2 linked regions of the Parashewanella spongiae genome follow. The protein of the gene in region 2 interacts with the protein of the main gene of each other region in a pairwise test. Links are inferred from orthologs where the notes say so. Each region holds a gene or a part of one and is shown on either strand. Other genes may lie near its edges.

What was found.
Region 1: the proteins of odhB (region 2) and lpdA interact in binary tests that used the Escherichia coli proteins (3 or more experiments, as listed by UniProt). The link is inferred for Parashewanella spongiae from one-to-one orthologs.

What each region holds. Positions count from the first base shown.
Region 1 is NZ_CP037952.1:5,069,456-5,072,657, reverse strand. Bases 198-3,070 are described here. They hold lpdA (dihydrolipoyl dehydrogenase), read left to right. Parts: upstream 198-856; coding sequence 857-2,284; downstream 2,285-3,070. Other genes in these bases: degS (outer membrane-stress sensor serine endopeptidase DegS), read right to left, coding at 2,347-3,070; aceF (dihydrolipoyllysine-residue acetyltransferase), read left to right, coding at 198-711. In the rest of the region: more of aceF, read left to right, coding at 1-197; more of degS, read right to left, coding at 3,071-3,202. UniProt on the Escherichia coli protein: Lipoamide dehydrogenase is a component of the glycine cleavage system as well as of the alpha-ketoacid dehydrogenase complexes.
Region 2 is NZ_CP037952.1:3,325,745-3,329,063, forward strand. What follows is about bases 130-3,119. They hold odhB (2-oxoglutarate dehydrogenase complex dihydrolipoyllysine-residue succinyltransferase), read right to left. Parts: upstream 2,231-3,119; coding sequence 1,028-2,230; downstream 130-1,027. Other genes in these bases: sucC (ADP-forming succinate--CoA ligase subunit beta), read right to left, coding at 130-950; sucA (2-oxoglutarate dehydrogenase E1 component), read right to left, coding at 2,259-3,119. Also shown: more of sucC, read right to left, coding at 1-129; more of sucA, read right to left, coding at 3,120-3,319. UniProt on the Escherichia coli protein: E2 component of the 2-oxoglutarate dehydrogenase (OGDH) complex which catalyzes the second step in the conversion of 2-oxoglutarate to succinyl-CoA and CO(2).

The sequences.
Region 1 (3,202 bases), 1.7 Mb from region 2 along the record:
GCTAAATTTGGTGAAGTGGAAGAAGTGCCATTGAGCCGTATTCAGAAAATTTCTGGGCCAAACTTGCATCGCAACTGGGTAACGATTCCTCATGTAACACAGTTTGATGAAGCTGACATCACAGAAATGGAAGCGTTCCGCAAGCAACAAAATGAATTGTTAGCCAAACAGAAGCAGAATCTCAAAATTACTCCGCTTGTGTTTATGATCAAGGCCGTGGCTAAAGCACTACAACAATTCCCTGTCTTTAACTCAAGCTTAAGTGCTGATGGTGAATCACTGGTAATGAAGAAATATTACCATGTTGGAGTTGCGGTTGATACGCCTAATGGTTTAGTCGTGCCAGTGGTACGTGATGTTGACCAAAAAGGCATTCATGAGCTGTCACGAGAATTAATGGAAATCTCTGTTAAGGCTCGTGAAGGCAAGTTGAAATCAGCGGATATGCAAGGCAGTTGTTTCACGATTTCAAGCTTGGGTGGTATTGGTGGTACAGCCTTTACGCCTATTGTAAATTATCCTGATGTGGCTATTTTAGGAGTGTCTAAGTCTGAAATTAAGCCTAAGTGGAATGGTAAAGACTTTGAGCCTAAGCTTATGTTGCCGTTATCACTTTCTTATGATCACCGAGTGATTGACGGAGCCATGGCAGCACGCTTTAGTGTGACCTTATCTGGTATCTTGTCCGACATTCGTACTATGATTTTGTAATACCGATTAAAGAGGCTGCTGTAAAGGCAGCCTTTTTGTTGTGCTTGGCAATAAAGCCAATGTAAAATGCGCTCACCTTACAAAGCTGAACATGTTCAGTTGGCAGGTGCGCCCTCCAACGGAATGAATGAAATTAGAGGAAAACATGAGTAAAGAAATCAAAACTCAGGTCGTCGTATTAGGTGCAGGCCCTGCTGGTTATTCTGCTGCATTCCGCGCCGCTGACTTAGGTCTAGAAACTATTATCATCGAACGTTTTAGCACCTTAGGTGGTGTTTGTCTAAACGTAGGTTGTATCCCTTCTAAAGCACTACTTCATGTTGCTAAAGTCATTGAAGAAGCGAAAGAAGTGAGCCATCATGGTGTAGTTTTCGGTGAGCCACAAATCGACCTAGACAAGCTTCGCAGCTACAAAGAAAAAGTGATTGGCCAATTGACTGGCGGCTTAGGCGGAATGTCTAAAATGCGTAAAGTGAACGTAGTTAACGGCTACGGTAAATTCACAGGCCCTAATACGATTGAAGTAGAAGGCGAAGACGGTAAGACAGTTGTTAACTTCGACAACGCTATCATCGCGGCGGGTTCTAAGCCAATCCAACTACCATTCATTCCACATGAAGACCCACGTATCTGGGATTCAACTGACGCACTAGAATTGAAAGAAGTGCCTGGCAAGCTACTTGTTATGGGCGGCGGTATCATTGGCTTAGAAATGGGTACTGTGTATGAAGCATTAGGCAGTGAAATTGATGTGGTTGAAATGCTCGATCAAGTGATCCCTGCGGCTGATAAAGACGTCGCTCGCGTGTTCACTAAGCAAATCAAGAAGAAGTTTAACTTGATGATGCAAACCAAAGTGACTGCGGTTGAAGCGAAAAAAGACGGTATTTACGTATCAATGGAAGGCAAAAAAGCGCCTAGTGAGCCTGTACGTTATGATGCTGTTTTGGTTGCTATTGGTCGTACGCCAAATGGCAAGCTACTCGATGCCGAAAAAGCCGGTGTTAATGTTGATGAGCGTGGCTTTATTAACGTTGATAAGCAAATGCGCACAAACGTATCGCACATTCATGCTATCGGTGACATCGTTGGTCAACCAATGTTGGCGCACAAAGGTGTGCATGAAGGTCACGTAGCGGCAGAAGTCATTTCTGGCTTGAAGCACTTCTTCGATCCAAAGGTTATCCCTTCTATTGCATATACAGCTCCTGAAGTAGCGTGGGTTGGTCTTACTGAGAAAGAAGCTAAAGAGCAAGGTATTAACTTTGAATCTGCGACTTTCCCATGGGCAGCAAGTGGCCGTGCCATCGCATCTGATTGTGCAGATGGTATGACTAAGCTTATCTTCGATAAAGACACTCACCGTGTGATTGGTGGTGCTATTGTAGGCGTTAATGGTGGCGAATTACTTGGTGAAATCGGCCTAGCAATTGAAATGGGTTGTGATGCAGAAGACATCGCTCTAACTATCCATGCACACCCAACATTGCATGAGTCTGTTGGTCTAGCGGCTGAAATCTACGAAGGTTCTATTACTGATCTGCCAAATCCAAAGGCAAAGAAAAAGAAGTAATTGATTCTTAAATATAAAGCCCTCGCTATGAGGGCTTTTTTATGGGTCATTGGTATAAATATTTACTGCTGTGGAATATTGACCGTAGACTTTTCGGCAACGGTAACCGTTAAATCCATTGCTAAACCACGGCGTATAATACTGAGTACAACCTGAGTACCGGGTTTTGTTTCAGCAATACGATCACGAAGCATCCATACGCCAGCAGGGCCTGCTGGAACCACTTCTTCTCGATATTTTATGACCACATCACCTTTACGTAATTGTGCATGGAAAGCTGGACTGTTTGGCTCGATGTCAGTGGCAACAACACCTTCGAGGTTCTTTAACCCAAGCACTTGAGCGTATTTGGGGGTTAGACTTAAGGCTTGACCATTGAAACCGATCGCACCACGGATTACCCGACCTGACTCAATCAGTTTTTCCATAATGTGGTAAGCAAGCTTAGTCGGTATTGCAAAATTAATCCCTTTACCGCTTTCTCCACCCACCTGAAACGCTGCGGTGTTAATGCCAATCAGTACACCATTGGTGTTTATAAGCGCACCACCGGAGTTGCCTTCGTTGATGGCGGCGTCCGTTTGGAGAAACTCTTGGTAGCCTGAGCTTAAACTGTTGCGACCTGTTGCGCTAATTATCCCCTGAGTGATGGTTTGACCTACGTTGTAAGGGTTACCAATGGCTAATACGACATCACCAACATTCGGTAATACATCGAGGTCAAGCGGTACAATAGGGAGGTTTTCACCGTTAATTTTAATGACCGCTAAATCGGTGGCGGGATCCATACCGATCACCTCGGCTTCAAAACGACGACCGTCTTGCAAGATGATCACAATTTCATCGGCTTTATTTACAACATGATAGTTGGTTAATATGTAACCTTGGTGGCTCATGATCACACCAGAGCCAAGGCCT
Region 2 (3,319 bases):
TTCACTAGAACCGCTTTAACGTTATCATCAGAAAGAATGATCTTAAATGCTTCTGCAACGCGCTCTTTTGTTGCGCCACCACCTACGTCTAGGAAGTTAGCTGGCTTACCGCCATGTAGGTTTACGATGTCCATAGTACCCATTGCTAGGCCTGCACCATTAACCATACAACCAACGTTTCCGTCTAATGCAACATAGTTAAGCTCGAATTTTGCAGCGTGTGCTTCACGTGGATCATCTTGTGATGGATCATGCATTTCACGTATTTTAGGCTGACGGAATAATGCATTACCATCAACACCAATTTTACCGTCAAGACAGTGAATATTGCCTTGTTCAGTAATAACCAGCGGGTTGATTTCCAATAACGCAAAATCATAGTCGTTGAACATTTTAGCAAGACCCATGAATACCTTAGTGAACTGCTTCATTTGAGTTGGGTTTAAACCTAACTTGAAGCCAAGATCACGGGCTTGGTATGTTTGAGGACCGACTAATGGATCAATGACTGCTTTGTGAATCAACTCTGGTGTTTCTTCAGCAACGGTTTCAATTTCGACACCGCCTTCTGTAGAAGCCATAAATACGATACGCTGCGTACCACGGTCAATAACGGCACCTAGATATAGCTCATTTGCTATATCAGTGCAGCTTTCTACTAAAATCTTAGCTACAGGCTGTCCATCTTCATCAGTTTGGTAAGTAACAAGATTTTTACCAAGCCATTTTTCAGCAAATGTTCTGATTTCTTCTTTATCGCCAGTAACTTTTACGCCACCTGCTTTACCACGGCCGCCAGCGTGTACTTGACACTTAACAACCCACATATCACCGCCAATATGTCCGGCCGCTTCAACAGCTTCTTGGGCTGTATCGCAAGCAAAACCTTCAGACACTGGCAAACCATATTTGGCAAATAATCGCTTTGCCTGATACTCATGCAAATTCATGATGATCTATCCGTATACTACTTTATAAATAAAACTGGCCCGAAAGGGCCAGTCACTAGGGTAATGTCTGGCTACGACTAAATATCGAGCAACAGACGTGTTGGATCTTCTAAGAAGTCTTTAATTGCAACTAAGAAACCAACCGACTCACGTCCATCAACAATACGATGGTCATATGAGAGAGCTAGATACATCATTGGCAAGATTTCAACTTGTCCATTCACTGCCATAGGACGATCTTTAATGGCATGCATACCTAAAATCGCACTTTGAGGCAAATTCAGAATTGGCGTTGACATTAATGACCCGAAAACTCCACCGTTTGTTACAGTGAAATTACCGCCCGTCATGTCAGCGACAGTGAGTTTACCATCTCTGCCTTTAATTGCTAACTCTCTCACAGTTTTTTCTATTTCTGCGAGACTCATTTTATCTGTGTCACGTAACACAGGAGTAACTAGACCACGTGGCGTTGATACAGCAATGCTGACATCAAAATAATTGTGATAAACAATGTCATCACCATCGATAGAAGCATTTACTTCAGGGAAGCGTTTTAACGCTTCAGTTACCGCTTTAACATAGAAAGACATAAAGCCTAAACGAATACCATGTTTCTTTTCGAAAATTTCTTGATATTGTTTACGAATGCTCATGATTGGCTTCATGTTAACTTCGTTGAATGTTGTTAACATCGCCGTTGAGTTTTTCGCTTCTAATAAACGATTGGCAATCGTTTTTCTAAGGCGTGTCATTGGCACACGCTTTTCACTACGGTCTTCTGTAGAAACTGCAACCGGTGCAGCTACTGAAGCAGCTTTAGGCGCTGATGCAGAATTTTTAACAAATGCTTCTACGTCTTCTTTAGTGATACGACCGCCAACACCTGTCCCCTTAATGTGTTCAGGGCTTATATTGTGCTCAGCAATCAAACGACGTACAGATGGGCTTAATGCATCATTAGACTGTGAATCATCAGCATTATTAGATGAAACAGGTGCTGATTCAGCTTCAGCTTTAGTAACTTCTTTACCCGCTACAGCACCAGCCGAAAATTTGGCAATAACTTGCTCACCGAGAACTGTTTCACCATCTGAAAACAAAATTTCTTCTAACGAACCGTCTTCCGGTGCAACAACCTCTAGTACAACTTTGTCTGTTTCAATATCGACTAGATTTTGATCACGGGTTACAGCCTCTCCAGGCTGAACATGCCAAGTTGCGATGGTTGCATCTGCGACTGACTCTGGCAGTACGGGTACCTTGATTTCGATACTCATAAAAAACTATCCTTTATCCTAACTGTAACTAAAGTTTTAATGCACTATTAACTAGGGCTTCTTGTTGACGCATGTGTAAATCAGCATAACCACATGCAGGTGCAGCAGATGCTTCTCGACCAGCATAAGTCAATTTCGCTCCAGCGGGAATTGCTGAATGGAAATGATGCTGACTGCAATACCATGCACCTTGGTTTTGAGGTTCTTCTTGGCACCAAACAAAGTCTTTCACATGCTGATAATCAGCTAACGCGACTTCCATTTCCTTATGCGGGAATGGATATAATTGCTCAATTCGAACAATAGCAATGTTTGAAAGGTTCTTTTCGCTGCGCTTTTGAATAAGGTCGTAATAGACTTTTCCGCTACAAAGAACGACTCGATCTATCTTGCTTGACTCTAATGAATCGACTTCACCAATAATATTCTGGAACGAACCATTAGCAAGCTCATCAAAGCTTGAAACAGCCAATGGGTGTCTCAATAACGATTTTGGTGACATCACAACGAGCGGACGACGCATTGGACGAACCACTTGTCGGCGCAACATATGATAAACCTGAGCAGGTGTAGACGGTACACAAACTTGCATATTATGGTTTGCACACAATTGTAAGAACCGTTCTAGGCGTGCACTTGAATGCTCTGGCCCCTGCCCTTCATAACCATGTGGTAATAACATAGTAAGACCGCATAAACGCCCCCACTTTTGCTCACCAGATGATAAGAATTGATCAATAACCACTTGAGCACAGTTTACAAAGTCTCCAAACTGAGCTTCCCAAATGGTTAACCCACCAGGTTCTGCCGTAGCGTAGCCGTACTCAAATGCAAGCACAGATGCTTCTGACAATACTGAATCAGTAATGTCGATAGGAGCCTGATCTTCAGCTAAATTACGCAATGGTAGATAAGTCGTTGCGTCTTTTTGATTATGCAGTACAGCATGACGATGGAAGAAGGTTCCACGGCCTGAATCTTGACCTGTGATTCGAACACGCTTGTTACCGTTTAATATCGTCGCATAAGCTAAGTTTTCGGCAAAGCCCCAATCCAAAGGTTTTTCACCTATAGACATAGCAACCCGAT